Regions from separate parts of the Bacillus seohaeanensis genome, predicted to be linked through region 2. Evidence: riboswitches for the same ligand, from Rfam matches in the RefSeq annotation. Region 2 holds a riboswitch; the other holds the start of a gene.
What was found. Region 2 has a riboswitch for cyclic di-AMP ahead of ACFSUL_RS14635 (potassium channel family protein). Riboswitches for the same ligand answer to the same signal wherever they lie in the genome.
Positions count from the first base shown of each region.

Region 1: another riboswitch for cyclic di-AMP. It lies ahead of ACFSUL_RS01215 (potassium channel family protein); the one in region 2 lies ahead of ACFSUL_RS14635 (potassium channel family protein).

Region 1 is NZ_JBHUMF010000002.1:124,141-133,423, reverse strand. Features, by position in the region: gene serC (3-phosphoserine/phosphohydroxythreonine transaminase) at 1-978, opposite strand, end outside; gene ACFSUL_RS01215 (potassium channel family protein) at 1,369-2,025, opposite strand; cyclic di-AMP (ydaO/yuaA leader) riboswitch at 2,333-2,463, opposite strand; gene ACFSUL_RS01210 (hypothetical protein) at 2,577-2,711, opposite strand; gene ACFSUL_RS01205 (PDZ domain-containing protein) at 2,896-4,089, opposite strand; gene ACFSUL_RS01200 (S41 family peptidase) at 4,467-5,924, opposite strand; gene metX (homoserine O-acetyltransferase MetX) at 6,623-7,702, opposite strand; gene ACFSUL_RS01190 (O-acetylhomoserine aminocarboxypropyltransferase/cysteine synthase family protein) at 7,744-9,039, opposite strand.
Region 2 is NZ_JBHUMF010000031.1:268,177-277,459, forward strand. Features, by position in the region: gene ACFSUL_RS14625 (glycine betaine uptake BCCT transporter) at 1-45, shown strand, start outside; gene ACFSUL_RS14630 (YhgE/Pip domain-containing protein) at 459-2,657, shown strand; cyclic di-AMP (ydaO/yuaA leader) riboswitch at 2,943-3,089, shown strand; gene ACFSUL_RS14635 (potassium channel family protein) at 3,206-3,862, shown strand; gene ACFSUL_RS14640 (hypothetical protein) at 4,018-4,176, shown strand; gene ACFSUL_RS14645 (hypothetical protein) at 4,307-4,492, opposite strand; partial or broken gene ACFSUL_RS14650 (IS1595 family transposase) at 4,550-4,690, shown strand; gene ACFSUL_RS14655 (hypothetical protein) at 4,770-5,054, shown strand; gene ACFSUL_RS14660 (DoxX family membrane protein) at 5,665-6,054, shown strand; gene ACFSUL_RS14665 (cell wall hydrolase) at 6,263-6,706, shown strand; gene ACFSUL_RS14670 (alpha/beta fold hydrolase) at 6,962-7,840, shown strand; gene ACFSUL_RS14675 (VOC family protein) at 7,948-8,631, shown strand; gene ACFSUL_RS14680 (hypothetical protein) at 8,724-8,882, shown strand.

The DNA.
Region 1 (9,283 bases), on a different contig from region 2:
AACAGAACGGTGGCCTTTTAAAAACATTAGTCCTTCCTGCTCGGCACGTTTAAGAAATGCCTCATCAAGTTGTTTGGATTCTGTCAGAAATGGGATATTCATGAACGATCTATTTTGTTTAGAGACAGGGTTCTTAAATAACTTGGATTCATCTAAGAAATTGTACAGCATTTGTGCTTTTTCTTTATTTTTCACCTCCATCTCCTTAACGCCACCTTGCTGTTTTACCCACTCTAAAACAAGTTTCATCACATAAATGGCAAACGTAGGAGGCGTGTTGAACAATGATTTATGTTTTACATACGTTTCATAGTTAAGCATTGTCGGACAGTTATCCGAAGCGTTGCCAACAAAATCCTTACGTACAATAACAACCGTTACCCCGGATGGTCCTAAATTTTTTTGTGCTCCAGCGTAGATAAGCCCAAACTTTTTAACATCAATGGAATCGGACAAAATATGGGAGGACATATCCGCAACTAAAGGAATATCCCCTGTTTTTGGATAACGTGAGTACCTCGTTCCTTCTATTGTATTGTTAGAAGTAATGTGAACATATTGCGACGCTGAAGAGAGATCTTGGTGAGTGTAATCTGGTATTATGTATGGATTCTCAGGAGTAATCGTGTTAATCGTTCCTTGTTTACTTGCTTCTGTGACAGCTTTTTTCGACCAGCTGCCAGTAATGATGTAATCTGCCGATTGATGCGGTCGCAACAAATTAAGAGGAATCATCGAGAATTGCAAAGACGCCCCTCCTTGTAAAAATAAAACATGATAATCATCAGGAATAGCGAGAAGTTCACGAAAAAGGGCTTCTGCACTTTCGATAATATTTTCAAAAGCTGCAGACCTGTGACTTAGCTCCATAACAGACATTCCCGTCTGGTCATAATTCAGTAATTCTTCCTGTACTTTCGCCAAAACAGGCTTCGGTAACACAGCTGGTCCGGCAGAAAAATTAAACACTTGTTCCATAGAAAATTCACTCCAGGTTAGTTCAGAATTTTCCCACATTATAATGAAGGCTAACACCCCCGTCAATCTGTCAATTCTGGTAAGAAAACGCTTTTATAGGGCATTTATGCATGTTTCCTACTATGTTTCATCATTAATAGAAGTTTTTGAATTTTTATGAGGTTTAGAGGGAATGGGGATTTTCAACCAAAAGTACCTAGTATCAAATTAAATAATTGTCCAGATACTTTTAGCAAGCGTTGTTGTAAGAATTTATCTCAATGGATGTTTGTAAAAAGTTATTTTCGTAAATTTTATTGTTTTTCAACTACAAACTAGGTTTTAATTGGAGCGGAGGGCACTTGACTCCTGGCGGAAAGAGAGGGAAGTTGGAGAATTGCCAAGTCCCCCTTATACTCCTTCTTTTTCAAAACGATTAATATCCCTGTTGTGACCTATAATAATTAACAAGTCATCTTGTAAAATAACCTCCTCTGCTGAAGGAGACACAATGACATCTTTGCCCCTTTGGATCGCGATAATGTTACAGCCGTATTTGGAACGAGCATCCAATTCTAATAACGATTTATTCGCTACTTTACTTGATGCATATACTTCCACGATACTATGTTCCTCGGACAACTCGATATAATCAATCATTTTATCGGAAGAAATATGATGAGCAATCCGTCTTGCCATATCTCTCTCCGGATGGATAACTTTATCCGCACCAATCCGATCTAACACCTTCTGATGATACAGATTAGAAGCTTTCACCCATACTTTTTGGACACCTAATTCTTTTAATTGCAATGTTGTTAAAATACTAGCTTCAATATTTTCACCGAAGGAAACGATAACATGATCAAAGTTACGAAGACCCAATTGTTTTAAAACTGTCTCATCCATTGCATTCGCTTGAACAGTGTGGGTTGCGATCCCCATATATTTTTCGACTACCTCCGCACTTCGATCTATCGCTAGAACCTCAACACCTAGTCCACTAAGTTCTTGAACTAAATTTCCCCCGAACCGTCCTAAACCTATTACGGCAAATTGCTTTTTCATGATGACTTCCTCCGTTTAACACATATTAATTTTAGCTTATCCCGCTATGTATGAATCATCCATTCACTACCACTATAATGAAAAAAGTGCATTGGTTTATTAGCCACACGAATATAGCCGCAAGTCAAAAGACACTATCCACAAATGACTTCGCCAAAACAGTTATCCACATGTGAATAAAAAATCAAACATTAGCACCTCAGTCACCTCTAATAATAATGCTGCTATCCACATGCAATATTTTCATAACTAAACAACAAAAAAACCACAAGGAACAAGCCTGTGGCCTTGACTAATCAATCACAAGTATACCTCTCTCAAAACGCTTACGAGGTTAGCTAACGGATTCGGATTATGAAAGTAACCCTACCTTTCGAAAGGATTCACCCCGAGTAAAATGGGTCCCCCGCACCTTAACGGATTAAGCGAAAAAGAATATGAATTTCTGATTTTTATATCATACCCCTGTAAACATGACTTGTAAATGATAAAACCCTTAGAAATAACTTGATTACAACAGTTGTTTCTAAGGGCTAATTCAAGCACTACTATTACGCAGGAGTACTCTGGCTAAATATTTGTCCAATCGCATTTTTAATAATGCTTCTCAACCCTGCATTACCCGATAGTCTAGCAATAGCTAAAGCCAAGAACAATAAAAATAACACTAAAACGGTAGCAATCAAGACTACTCCCTCCTTTCTTCCTCTAATTGCGAGAATCTACTCTTACTTTAATAGGATATGAAATAAGGGGGAAGCTTGTCTTACACTGTTACCTATTTTTTATAAAAAGGGGCACTTACTATATTCAAAAAGGCAAAAAGCATGGTGTATACTTTTTGCCTTTTCTTTATTACAATATGTCACATCAAGACACGCGATCACTAGCATCCCTTGCTGCCTGCTCAACAAACAAAATCCCCAATTCATGGTGGTCTCCCTCATACAACGCACCTTGAGTAAAGCGAATTTCATTGTTTGTTCCAATCACTTCAAGTTTGCAGTACGCACCATTTTTTTGCAATGCTCTATAAAAAGCTCGCTCATCATTTACCTCAATTCCATTAACCTTTGTTATAATTTCTCCGGTAACTAGAGCTAACTTTTCAGCAGGAGAATCTTGTAGAATATCAATAACCATTACTCCTTTTGGCTGACGGTTGTAGAAGAATGGCTTCGAGTTTTCCTCAACACGATGACGATAGGAAATCCACACTCTTCCTAAAACCGCTAAAGCCCCGGCAATGACAGAAAATAATGGTGCAAAGAAGCCCGTTATGCCAAGCGTTAAAACTAGTGCTCCTAGCCAAAATACACGATAACCTGTTTGCTTTGTACTTATTTCAGGTAATGTACTCTGTATCAACTGTTGAAAGCCAAATAGAAACGGTACGAGAAATAAAGAATAAGTACCAGATCCAATCGTAAAAACAGGCCACCATTCAAATGGGAGAGTGAATTCTCCAGTCGGTAGTAACACTAGCATTGGTACAAGCCATAATTTCTTTGATTGATGTGCGCCCACTTTTAACCCACGGGGACTTTGAATCAATCTTGGCGAAGTATTTTTTCCACCATTTCTTCTAATTAGTAACCCCTCTATTACCGTAAGAAGTCCCATCAAAATGACAACAGACCTTAGAAACCCAAAATCTATATTATCAAAGTATGTAGAAAGAAACGGTATTTCCCATTGAAAATAGTCTATTCCTATAAGGATAAAATAGGTAGAACCCATTATAATTGCTGGGGACAGAAATTGATAACGAAATGTTAACGCCAATAGAATGGTTAAAATACCGCTCACTAGAATTGCTGCCACTGGGATGACAACACCTGCAACCACTATTGGAATGGAAAACAACAATCCAAACAGTATTCCCTTTGACAATAGCACTCTAGTATCATGGTAGCCATCAAGTAATCTAGTATTAAAATCTCTACGTTCGCTTTTTACTCGAAAATAACCAGTAACTATCGCAAAAATGATTGAAAGGTACAAAATTGGATGCAAAAAAAGTTTCCCAAAACCTTTAAGTATTTCTATAATCCATTGTTCCATGAAGCATTGTCACCACCTTTAGACGCAAAATTATCATTACCTATTATTTTATCAAACTCCTCTCGTAAAGTGAACTTCAATCAGTAACGGTTCTGTTTCATTTCCTAACTAAGAAGAAATTCGTGTGATAACACCCTACACTTAGCTAACTACTATCCCTTGAGGTTAGAACTAATGTGTAGTAACCTTCACCTTTCGTTCTTCAAAGAATATAAACTGCTCGCTATTTCCAACATTTCTTTTAAAAACCCTCTCTAATCGACAGCGTTCCCTTTTTTTCCCGGGAAATGATAAAGAAAATAGTGAAAAATGAAGAAAGGTGCCTACCCCCAAGTCTTAACGCGTTTTTAGCGATTGGGAAAGGCACCAATATCCTTTTAGTTCAATCGTGTCAGGTAATCAAGTGCTGCTTGAAGCTGGAGATCATTGTCTTCGTCTTTTACTGCTTTTACTATTTGTTCTTGAAGGGCTTCTGCTGTTTTTTGATTTATTTCCCCTGTTGCAGGAAGCTTATTTTTTGCCTGGAATGCTTCAACAGCTTTTACTGTTTCTGTACTATAATAACCATCTGTTCTACCTGGTTTGAAGCCAAGTCCTTGCAGCATTTCTTGTGCATTTTTTACTTGTTCATTATTCATTTCCTTTTTTAACGTTTTTTCCACTTGCAAAGGATGTGAGTAGAAATAGTTTGGCTGACGTACTGGAATATCTGGTTTAATACCTTTCTTGTGAATCCAATTTCCATCCGGTGTTAACCATTTAAACATGGTGAGCTTAATGTTACTACCGTCTCCCATTGGAACTGCTTGCTGCACCGTTCCTTTTCCGAAGCTCTTTGTCCCTATAAGTGGATAATCCTCTGCTTCTTGTAACGCTCCCGCTAGTATTTCCGAAGCAGATGCACTTCCTTCATCGATTAATACCGTAATTGGGTATGCTTTTTTCTCTTTCTTTTTTGAATAAGAACGCATGACTTCACCACTTCGTTCTTCAATTTGAACAAATGGCTTATCTGATGTTACGAGCTCATTTGAAATTTTATCGACGCTAGAAAGAAGTCCTCCAGGATTTCCTCGTACATCAATGACTAGCCCTTTAATTCCTTGCTTTTCTAAATCTGCCAACTGTTCTTGAAAGTCTTCAGCAGTGTGTTCCGAGAAAGAAGTGATTTGAATGTAGCCTATATCTTTCCCTTCTTCCTTTTTCACTTCCGAAATAACCGTTTCAACAGGAATTTCATCTCTTTTTACCGATACTTCAATCGGCGTCGTTAATCCCTCTCTCATTACTTGCAGCTTTACTTCCGATCCTTTCTTTCCTCTAATTTTCAAAGTCGCTTCGTATAAGTCTAAGCCTTCTACACTTTCTCCATTCACTTTCACAATTCTGTCATTTGGTTTCAATCCCGCTTCCTCCGCAGGTGAATTTTTAAAAGGAGCAACAATAACTAAATTCCCATCAACAATCGTTACTTCCGCTCCAATTCCTTCAAAGGAGGAATCAAGGGAGTCACTAAATTGGGCAGCAGTTTTCGCATCCATATAAACAGAATATGGATCATTTAACGTTTTTAACATTCCTTCAATCGCACCGGCAACTAACTCACTATTGTCTACATCTTGAAAAAACTTTTCACTGATAAGTTCATAGGCAACTTCTACTTTATGAAGCTTGTCAGGCAGTTTCATTTCCCCGCTCTCTGGATTCAACATCTCGCCATTCTCTTCTGATGCACCAGGCGTTTTCCACCATTCCATCCCGCCATACATTGCTCCTGCTCCCACTAGCATCGCGATAAGGACAATTACGATTAACCTTTTAGAATCCCTCTCCATCTGTTTCCCTCCAACTTGTCTATATTAGCGGCTAAAAAAGGCAGGATAAAACTCCCTCTGCCTCTAGCAGGCTTTTCTGTAATCAAAAAGACACCACACAAAAACGCGCTTAGGCGGTGCGATGTCTTTGCTATTACATATATATGACAGCGAAGGACAAGTTATGTTAGTTGTTTAATTGGAAACAGCTACTCATTTCAGCTTTTCTCTTTTATCATCTTCCGACAGAATACCCCTTCCTCAAGGAATGTGGAGGGCGGTAGCCCAATGAGTAGGGAGGGGATGAATGTCAGTTGACGTTAGCCAAAGTTGTTAAACACCAAGAACATATGTGCTATGTTTTTCTTGTGCAGGTTGTTCTTTGAAAACTGAAGATATAGGGTTATTGCAGGAAAAACGTCTGCAACGTAAAATCTTCAACGTTCAGTCGTCCCACACTCACCGAAGTAGCGAAAACCAAGCAAAAGTAGGGAGTGTGGAGAATTCAACGTACAAGATATTGAGTAATAACCGCAGGAGCTGCGGGGGTAGCCTGCTAAAAAACTGGTGGATACACTAGTGTTCACAGCAATCCCCCACTTCAAGCGTTAGCTAAGTGGGGGTAGTTCAAAACAGTACATAAATCAAGAGCACTTTATCGTTTAACGAAAATGGTTTACTAGCGGTAGCTCGCTTTCTCAGATTCGTTCGTATAGCTGCTAGTATTTAAATACACTAGCTCCCTTTACTTTCAGTTTTGTTAAATGCGATTGTATAATCCCGCCCCACTTTTCAAATTCAACTAAGAACCCATCATGCCCAAAAACTGTTGGTATAAAATAATGAGTGCTATCGGGAATTATTTCCGTTAACACCTTTAACGACGCCTGCTCATAAATAAGGTCGCCATCGTAACTTATTCCGATTAATTCACATGGCAAATTAGCGAGAAGTTCTTTCCAGTCCTCTCGACCTCTTTTAATGTCGTGCGTGTTCATCGCTCTCAATAAAGTGAGATAACTATTTGCGTCAAACCGACTCCGTAATTTATTTCCTTGGTAGTCTAAATAGGACTGCACTTCAAACTGTTGATTGTTTTGACCTCTTGTAAATCGCTCAGCAAAAAGTGCTCCCGTTCTATACGTAACCATTCCAGCCATTCTCGCAATCTCTAATCCTTTTATTTCACAATTCTCTTCGTAATATCCGTTATTCCAATGGGGATCATTTTCAATACTTCTAATCCCAATATGATTAAAAGCAATTCCGTAATCACTTAATTCAGGAGTGACAGCTAATGGAAATATTTTCTGGACAAATTGAGGAAACATTAATCCCCACTCTAATGCTTGCATCCCGCCTAACGATCCACCAATAACAGCTTCAAGCTTTTTAATGCCAAGGGTTTGAAGAGCTGTATGCTGCGCACTCACCATATCTCTAATCGTTATTTCTGGAAAGTCAGGACCATATCTCTTCCCTGTTATAGGGCTAAGGGAGGCAGGTCCCGTAGACCCATCACATCCCCCTAGTACATTGAACGAAATAATTTGAAATTCATTTGTATCAATATAGCAACCTGGACCTACTAACCCTGCCCACCATCCTGGTTGATCATCGTCGCCACTTACAAGATGATTACCTGTTAATGCATGGCAAATCAAAATTACAGGACCGTTTATATTTCCACTTCTTTCATAAACTAAGTTGATATCTTTTAATATTTCTCCACTTTCTAACGTAAGAGCAGGTATTCGGATGGAGCTTACTATGGTGTCTTGAATTTTTTTATTCTCCATATTCGTTACCTCCTCCCGTTTAGATTTTTAATGAGAATTTTTTATACCGGTGATGCCGCTAGAGCTGCCTCAATTGCTTGATCCAATTCGTTAATTAAATCCTGTGGCGATTCGAGACCGATAGATAAACGAACCAAATCTTCCGTAACACCTGTAGACTTTAATTCTTCTGAATTCAGCTGTTGATGTGTCGTCGATGCCGGATGAATGATAAGCGATTTTGCATCACCAACATTTGCAACATGCGACCATAACTTAATATTGTCCACTACTTTACGACCAGCTTCTCTTCCACCTTTAATGCCAAACACTACAATTGAACCCGTTCCGTTTTTGAAATACTTCTGTGCTAAGTGATACGAAGGGTGTTCTCTTAATCCAGGATAAGAAACCCAATTGACTTCACTATGCGCTTGTAAATGCTCCGCAATCTTCACTGCATTTTGATTATGGCGTTCCACTCGCAAATGCAATGTTTCAAGTCCTTGTAAAAGTAAGAAAGCACTTTGTGGACTTAAGCAAGAACCAAAGTCTCTTAAAAGCTGAACCCTTAGTTTTGTAATAAATGCCGCTTCTCCTACATCTGTTGCGTAGCGGATGCCATTATAGCTGCGGTCTGGTTCTGTAAAGCCAGGGAACTTTTCACTATTCCAATCAAATTTCCCACCATCTACAACAATTCCGCCAATCGTTGTGCCGTGCCCACCGATCCACTTTGTTGCTGAGTGGATAACAATATCTGCACCCCATTCAATCGGCTTACATACATACGGAGTAGCAAAAGTATTATCGATGAGTAATGGAATTCCATTTTCATGCGCAATGTCTGCAACTTTTTCAATATCTAAAATATTTAAACTCGGATTACCGATTGTTTCTCCAAATAGCGCTTTCGTTTTCGGTGTGATGGCTTTTCGGAAGTTCTCTGGGTCAGAAGGGTCAACAAATTTTACTGTAATTCCATACTTCGGAAGCGTAACAGAAAATAGATTGTAAGTTCCTCCATAAAGATTCGTTGCTGCAACAATTTCATCACCTGCACCAGCAATATTTAACACTGCAAGTGAAATCGCCGCCATACCAGAAGAAACACCAAGTGCGCCAATTCCTCCTTCTAATAAAGCAAGTCGCTGTTCGAGTACATCGACTGTCGGATTCATAATTCGGGAGTAAATATTCCCTCCCTCTTCTAATCCAAATAACTTCGCTGCATGCTCCGTATTATCAAAAACATAGGAAGTAGTTTGATAGATTGGAACCGCCCTTGAACCTGTTTCCGGATCTGGCTGTTGTCCACCGTGAAGAAGTAACGTGTCAAAATCAAATGAATTTGTCATAAAAAAATTCCTCCTTAAGAAATTTGAGTTTTTATTAATTTTTTCTCTGGTGTTAGTTCAAATGGTGTAACAGTCAAATGCAATCTGTCATAGGTGCGTTCCTGCATTTCGTATAAAGCATTAATAAACGCCCTAATTTGATGCGTAGTGTATTGGGTAGATTCTTGATGAGTTAGGAAGATTTCAAGAGGAAGAATAAGAAAAACCCCCTTCCTAAGAAGAGGGTCTGTTTTTAAGGGATCCT
Region 2 (9,283 bases):
GAACTAGGTATTGGTAAAATTAATTATCCTAAAAAGAACTCTTAAAAAGCAACTTTTAGGACCAAACCTCTTTTTAATTTTATAAGTACTTACGAGTTATTATGCTATGCCAAATAGTAGTGAGTTTTCTCCATAAATTAAAGCACTATCGTTATTTAAGAAAAGGGCGCTTTTTCCTTTAATTAGGATAAGCGTCTATTTTATAGTTGAAGTTTTTAATACCCCTATTTTCAACAGGTGAATCTATCAAAAGGTGCAGAAGGTGAAAATCATGACTTAGAGAATATCGTGATTTTCCCTCTAGAGATTGAACAAGAGTGGCTATTATAAACAACGGATCCCTATTTAACGTTATGGTAAACCATATCCTGTTAATAAGTGAGATCAAAAAATGCATACTAAATATTGAAGTAAAATGAGGGACATCTAGAATCTACCCTAAAGATAGGAAGGTTAGGATGAAACATATCTGGGGCATTTTTACAAAGGATGTAAAGAATATTGCTACCAATTGGGTTGCAGCGATACTCATTGGGGGCTTAACGTTATTGCCGTCTTTATATGCTTGGTTTAATATTGAGGCTTCCTGGGACCCCTATAGTCAGACGGATGAGCTTCCGGTAGGAATTGTTAATGAAGATAGGGGAGCTACAGTTCGTGATAAGGAAATACATATTGGAGATGAACTAGTTAAAGAACTGAAGAAGAACCATAAGCTGGATTGGCAGTTTGTTAATCGTGAGGAAGCGATGGATAAGGTGGAATACGGAGACTATTTTTCCGTCATCATTATTCCAAGAAATTTTTCTGAAAAGTTGGGTACAGTCATAAATGATCAACCGGAGAAGGCAAGTGTAGAATATTATGTTAATGAAAAAATCAATGCAATTGCACCTAAAATCACTGAATCAGGTGCAGGGGGGATTGTGGATCAAATTACGAGCAATTTTATTTCCACAGTCAATGGTACTATTTTTGATATGTTTAATAATCTAGGTCTTGAAATAGAAAAGGACCTTCCAGATATAAAGAAATTTGAAGCATATATTTTTCAAATGGAAAAAAAGTTTCCGGAGATTCATGATGTATTAAATGGATCTTTGTCAGATGTACAAAGTATTCAGGGGATTATTGATGATGCACAGGCACTGATTCCAAAAGCAAATCGAGTAACAAGTGATGGATTGCAGACCATAGATAACACGACGGAATTCTTAAAGAAAGCGGAGGATCGCTTGAATGCAATTGCTCCTCTAGTTCAACAGGATTTAGCACAGGTACAAGCTATGGCGAAAAAAGTGAATGATTTTATTAGTAATGTACAATCTTCTGATATTAATTTGAGTCAAGGAAAGCAAATTAGTGAACAGATTGATGGGCAAATAGTAAATTCCATGAAGAATTTAGAAGCAGTGGAGGCTGCACTAAAGCAACTTCAAAAGCAGAATAATAGGGAACAAGGGGAAGAAAGTACAGGTCAGCTTCAAGAGCAGAACCAAAATCAAGAACAAATCAATCAGGCTCTAGAACAATTAGCTGTTTTGAAGAAGGCAATGCAGACAATACAAGAAGATGGTCAAAAGATAACGGTTTTTCTTGCTGATAAACAACAGGAAGTGGATAGTTTTATCGCTCAATTGCAGGAAAAAGCGAATACGACAGCAACTGAAATCGATGCATTTGTCAAAGAGTATCAGGAAAATATTGAACCTACTGTCGAGCAAGAAGTAGCTAGTGCCAAGCAAACGTTGGGGGATGCTAGAGAAATCTTGATAGAGATACAATCTACTTTACCAGAAGTGGAAAAACTTCTCTCTAATACAGAAGGAAACCTAGGAGAAGGGAAAGAAATTCTCAAGCATATAACAGGTGAATTTCCATACGTCAACGAAAAAGTTAAGCAATTAGCTAAGCGTATTCGAGAAATCCAGGGGGAAACAGATATTGATGAGATAATCAAGCTACTGCAAAATGATCCAGATGCAGAGCAAGGATTTTTCGAGGAACCCGTTCAACTCAATAAAAATAGTTTATTTCCTATCGCTAACTACGGAACAGGCATGACTCCCTTTTATACAGTGCTTGCAATATGGGTCGGCGCCCTGCTACTAATATCCCTGTTAGCTACAGATGTAATAAATTCAGAAAGTTTAACTGATAAACAAATCTATTTTGGCAAACTTTTTACTTTCATTAGTATTGGGCTACTTCAAGCCCTTGTGGTAGCATCGGGAGATATCTTCATTATTGGGGTTGATATCGCGGAACGGTTATGGTTTATCTTATTTGGATTGCTTTGCGGTTTGGTGTTTATGTTGATTGTCTATACCCTCGTTTCCGTATTTGGGAATGTAGGAAAAGCGATGGCGATTGTGTTACTCGTTCTGCAAATTGCTGGAGCTGGAGGCACCTATCCTGTCGCTTTGCTACCTAAATTCTTCCAAACGATTCATCCATTCCTACCTTTCTCTTATGCGATTGATTTAATGAGAGAAGCGGTTGGAGGCATTGTTTGGGAAAGAGTTTATCGCGATCTCCTGTTTCTAATGATTTTTGGTTTCACTGCCTTGTTAGTCGGAACCGTCCTTAAAGGTCCAATAGGGAGGAAGGCTAAAACATTCATGGAAAAATCAAAAGAATCTGGATTGTTTCACTAACATATAGAAAAAGCTTTGTATCAACTCTGCAAGGCTTTTTCTATTCTCCCTTAATGTATACAAAGAAACATTTCGCTAGAGGACATAATTGATTTTTCCAGTACTTTTACCAATAGTATGAAGAAAGGTAGATTGTAAAATTAGTAAACGTTCTAGGAAAAAAGTAAGAGAAATTTATAATTTGCTATAATTTTACCTAAATTTCCCTGTTTATTAACTTATTTGACGTTTTTAATGTATTTACATTTAAAAAACACAAGCGTAATATATTCATTATCAATTCTATAATTTTTTTCGCTTAATCCTAATGGAGCGGGGGACCCAAATAGTAGAGACGTTTTCTACTCGGGGTGAATCCTTCAGGTAGAAGGTAGGGTTACTTCCATAACCCGAATCCGACAGCTAACCTCGTAAGCGTTTTGGGGGATACATACTTGTGTGACAAACCACAGGCTTCGTTCCTTGTGGTTTTTTTGTGTTCATTTTTTGCTAAGGAAGGTATGGAAGATAAGCAATAACTAGCGGGATATTTTACGGAGGAGATTAGCATGAAAAAACAGTTTGCAGTCATAGGCTTAGGCCGTTTCGGCGGGAATTTGGTAGAAGAATTAAGTACGCTTGGGATGGAAGTATTAGCGATTGATCGTAATGCAGAGGTAGTAGACAAATATATGGGGCGAGCGACACACGCAGTACAAGCCAATGCTATGGATGAAAGTGTTATTAAGCAACTTGGACTCCGAAATTTTGACCATGTTATTGTGTCATTTGGGGAAAATATTGAAGCGAGTGTACTAACTACTCTTTTACTCAAAGAATTAGGGATTAAAAAGGTTTGGGTCAAAGCTTCTAATCTCTATCACCAAAAGGTTTTAGACAGAATTGGTGCCGATAAGGTTATACATCCAGAGAAGGATATGGCTAGAAGAATTGCTCATCATATTACGTCGGATAAAATTATTGATTATATTGAATTATCGGAGGAGCACAGCATTGTGGAGGTATATGCTTCTAAAAAGGTAGCAAACAAAACAATACTGGATTTAGATGTACGAGCACGATATGGCTGCAATATTATAGCTATTCAAAGAGGAAAAGATGTTATTGTTTCCCCTGCGGCAGAGGAAGCTATTTTGCAGGAAGATATTTTAATTGTCATCGGCCATAACCGTGATATCAACCGTTTTGAAAAAGAAGGGGTCTAGGGGTGTCTTTTCGTTCAGTTAAAAGCTAGCTAACTATAACTTTATTATTAGTCATAAATTAATTATTAAAGGAGCATCGGCTTTTCAGTTCGCTCCTTTTCATATGTTATAATAATTCCATGAAAAACTTGAACTAGTAAAGGAGTTTTTGCCTTATGACAAACGAAAATGAAGGAGTAACGGTTTACTATAAAGACGAGCCTGATGAACATAGTGGTAGATGTGAGTGTGGCAACAATGTCTTTAAATCGAGAATGGAAGATGGTAAGTTTTATCGAAAATGTCAGGAATGTGGAAAGACGAAGATAGTATAATAGAAAGGCCCCCTTCCGTGTTGGAGGAGGGGTCTATCTTTATCATGAGGTTTAGCATTGTTGGTACATCATAAAAAAAGAGCCTGATAAGCTCCTTTCATTTTAATCATCTATCAACTGGAGAAGTGCACTATTTTAACTTTTCTGGATTTTTTACTTTTATGGAGACAACTTCCCCGCAATCCAAACAAACGGTGTAAATTTTCTCAGAACCAAACGCCATTTTTTTACCCAGTGGGCGAAGGTTTATAAAATCGGTTGCTTCTACAAAGGAATTTCCTCCACAACTTTGGCATTTCATTTCGGAAACATTCATTTATTCGATTCCTCCCTTATCTATTTTTATACGTTCTTCATGCGTAATCGGTTTCGTTATTTGAAATGTTTTCCGTTCCCCGACCACACCAGGTATCGCGCTAACGATGCAACGATCAGAAACATGATTATTGAAAGCGGCCTATTCTCAACGGATGTGACCTATGATAAACTTATGTTATCAAATTTTTCCAAATGAGTAATAAGGCGGATTTCATTAAGGGTAGATTGTTTAATAAGCAAAAAATCCATGTTTGATCATTTTTTGGAGGATGGTGGTGAATAACGACAAAGATCAAAGAGAAAAAAAGTCAACGAAAAAGGAAGATTCGAGATTAATAGTATCTTTCATGAAATTTTGTTATTATCTCTTCATTTGTTTTTGTTTTGCTGCACTGTTTGCTCTTTTTACCGTATTAGCTGGCGACTTAATAGTGGGCGAAGTCAATAATTTTCACGGGGAAGTGAAAGGGATTATCTTATCCATAACGGTGCTTTCCGTATTATTCCTTATAAATAAAGGCTATTTTCGTAAAGATTGTTGCTTTTTGACGGAAAACTAAGTTTACCCCACTGAGTTGATTGGAGCGGAGGGCACTTGACTCCTGTGGGAAGAGAGGGAAGTGGGAGACCCCACAGGCGAAGCCGAGGAGGCTCCCATTCCTCCCCACGGAAAGCAAGTGCCTGTAGCGGAAATCAACGGGCTGAATTCATAAGCCAAAACAACAATCTATGAGAAAAGAGCCTAAATAAAAAGTCGGTTATAAAAGGGTTTGAATATATTGCATTTAGTAAAGTCCGCGGGATCCCAATAGGTATAATGATTATCGGGATTTTTCTATTTACACTATTCGATTCGCTGCTACTTTTATTATTTAATGTCCGCGATAATACTTTTTTAAAAGTTGTCAATCTAGCTATTAGTATGATTATCTCCGTTCCACTATATGGTATTCTCTCATTCTGGTATTTTGAAAAGGCATATGAAAAATAGTGCGTTTTTTCAATTATTCAAGCTGCAAATAGAATGTTTAGTTCCCTCGTTAACATATATATATTTAAGGTATTCTTACTACTTATATAGAGGGGGACTTGACTGTAGTTCGAGCAACGGAATGCAGGACATAACGCACTTCCCTGATTTTTGAACGTACTTAGTAGGAGGTGTGCACTTTGACTCATATATTTATGCAACTATGCAGATTATTTTTAGGAGTAATTTTTTTAGTTGCAGGTGTCAACGGTTATTTTGTCTTCCTTGGATTGGAACCGTTTATAGAAACTAGCCCCGAAGCAATGGCATTATTTGAATTGGACTATTTATTAATTGCAGAAAAAACTTTAGAAATTATATGTGGAATTTTGCTCCTAATCAACCTGTTCGTCCCACTAGCCCTTGCATTATTGTCTCCCATTATAGCCAACATTTTTTTACTCCATTTGTTCTTGGACCCTTCGCTCCTTCTTTTAGCAGTAGTTCTTGTCATCACTTATGGTTATTTGTTGTTTTATTACAAAGATAGCTTTAAAGGTATTTTGGAGAAAAAACCTTCTCGTTTATAAATAATGCCTGTTTTCGGAAAGGTTGTTTGGACCGTTCCGTCTGTTCGGTCTCGACTTTTCCTCTGTATCCCGTGGGGGGCGAGTGTCTTCTGCTCCAATCCACTCTGCATTTTCAATTGTTGGTAAACGTAATAATATTTTAGAAAACAGCCTGAACATCAAACATTAATATAGGGTTTTTTTCATAGTATAGTTTGGAGGTGAAAAAATGCCAAGGGTAAATTACCGAAGTTCAGACGTTGCCTTAATGGCGAGGATGATGAGAGCGGAAGCCGAGGGTGAAGGAAAACAAGGAATGTTATATGTTGGTAATGTAATTGTTAATCGTCTTAAAGCAAATTGTTTAGATTTTAAAGATTTAAGAACCATTCCACACGTCATTTATCAAGTACAAGGAGGAAATTACTCTTTTGAAGCTGTCCAAAAAGGTAATGTGTTTTATCAAAGAGCGAGAACTGTTGATAAAAAATTAGCAGAAAAGAATTTGAAGTATTGGAGACAACACCCAGGGAAATATGCTCTTTGGTATTTTAATCCATATGCTCCATGCCCTCCAACTTGGTACGATCAACCTTTTGCTGGTCAATTTAAAAATCATTGTTATTATGAACCAAAAGCGGAAACATGTGATAGCGTTTATACCGGGGGTTAAGCTTACTCTTTGAGTGAGCTTTTTTACATATTTTACTAATACTTAATGTGCTTAGACGAATCAGTTAACAGAAACGTATTTCTTCCTGTATTAACGCTTCTTTTGTTGAAGTTTATTGTAGAAAGCAGGAGAGTTGAAGAAATTGTCGTAATTAGTAGTGTTAGGGTTGATTAGTATAATGAACCTTATAAATGTCTTATTGCTAATTTCTCTTGTTTTCTTTGTGAACGGCTTTACTAAAGACTGGGGGGCATTATGGGAAAAGAAACTATTTATAAAAGTGAAGAGGGAAAACGATTTATCACCCAACACTATGAACGGTATATAAAATCATTTACGTTTAATGTCGAACGAATTTATGTTGAGACAAGTTATGGAAAAACGCATCTTCTTGTATCAGGCCCACCAGAAGGGAAACCGATTTTTATATTTCAGGGTGGCAATTGTATCAATCCAATGACCTTATCGTGGTTCTCACCATTAATAGACAAGTATAGAATTTACGCACCAGATACAATTGGTCATCCAGGATACAGTGCGGAAAATAGAATTTCAGCGAAGGATAATAGCTTTGCTCAATGGATAGAAGAATTGATGAATTATTTTGCTATTGATAGTAGTGCATTCATTGGTCCGTCTTACGGTGCTGGAATCATTTTAAGATTAGCTACATTTATGCCAGATAAAATTGATTGTTCCATATTAGTATCACCAGCAGGAATAAGGTTAGGCTCTAAAATAAAAATGATGAAAGATATTTTACTTCCTTTAGTCCTTTTTCATGTTACGTCATCAGAAAAACACCTTAATAAAATCGCTGGCATTATGTCAGATTACAGTATGAAAGAAATGGATAAAAAAATTATCGGTGACGTATTTAAATACATAAAACTTGAACAAGAAATGCCTAAAACGTCTGAAAAGAAGGAATTGGTAAATTATACTTCACCCACTTTAATCATAGCGGGAAAAAAGGATATTTTTTTCCCTGAAAACAGATTGAATAAAGCGGCTAAAGAAATCATCCCAAACTTAACTGCGTTTCAAACCTATGATATGGGCCATTTCCCATCAGAGGAACATTTAATAAAAATAAACAAAGAGATTATAGAGTTTCTAAAAAACTATTACTAATTTATTAAGCAAACGGATGCCTATCTACAATAAGCAGATAAGTTTTTTACTAACGAAGTAAATGAGTGGAATGAGCAAAACAACTTTTCAATCAGGGGGGGATTGTTGTGTTGATAAATAAAGTTATTTTGTACAGCAATGATTTAACAGAAATGAAAAAATTTTATGTTGATATTTTAGGGTTTGAACAACTTAATTCTAATGAACTTGGCTTTGAAATTAAGGTAGGAGAAAGTATTTTGGAAATAAAGCAAAATAAGTTGAATAGTCTCCCGTTCTACCACTTTGCTTTTAATATCCCGACAAACGTATTTGGTGAGGCGAAAGAATGGGCAACTAAACGAGTAAAGTTGAATAAGGAAGAAGATGAGGATGAAGCTCACTTTGAGTATTCAAAGGCAGATGCGTTTTATTTTTATGATCCTTCGGGAAATATTGTAGAATTTATAGCAAGATATGCAGTGTCGCCAAAGTCTAAAAGCAAGACTTTTTCAGCGAAGAGCGTATTGAATATAAGTGAAATTAATATTACTACTAACGAAGTCGTTTCTGTTGCCAAAAAACTGATTCAATTCGGAATTCCAATAAGAAATAATGAAACGTTAGAAGAAGATAGTCTGAACTTTATGGGAGAAATGAAGGGCGGTTCTTTTCTACTTTTAGGTCCTACTCAACGACGATGGATTTTTTCAAATAAATATTCGGAAGTCCACCCTGTTTCAATAGAAGTTGACAACCATAAAGTTATTACCTTAGAAGGCGAGGAGTTGAGGGTTGAATTTCGAAAATAAATTCTTAGATATACCTACGTTTGAAATCAACTTCTGCCGGTAACGAATGCTTTTTTTAAAAATATAAAATGACTTTGAAAGAAGGGGACTTAATGGAGAAGATTATGTACCAAAGCAAAGAAATAAGTTCTTTACATTATATAGTTGTCACTTTGTTCTCTTTATTGACTTTAAGAAAAATAAACAAAGTAGAAAAAATTAGGGAGAAATTAAAAGAACAACAAGAAGCGGATGACCTTCACAAACTTTAAGGCTATTTTTTCTTTCGTTAACAGGTGCAAGAATTATAGAAAGTACTAGGTACCTTGAACATGTTTGGATGATTTTATTTTAGATATGCGATGTTCCACAACTATCTTTGATACCGATGAAGTCGAAGGAATAGACCTTACTATAGATAGCAAAAGTGGTTAAAAAGCCGCTAGTATAAAAAATAAGGTAAACCGTATCGTAAATAGATGCGGTTTTTTCGAATGTAATTAAAATGTGAGTAAAAAAGATAATAATTATAAACGGATAGACCGAGTAAGTCAACTATAAACTTGTTTATTACGTCAAGGAAACAGTATATTTTAAAATAAAAGTCACAAAAGTGTCACTTACATGAAAATTTTTGGGAATATATAATTACATTTATGCTCAAAAAGAAAGG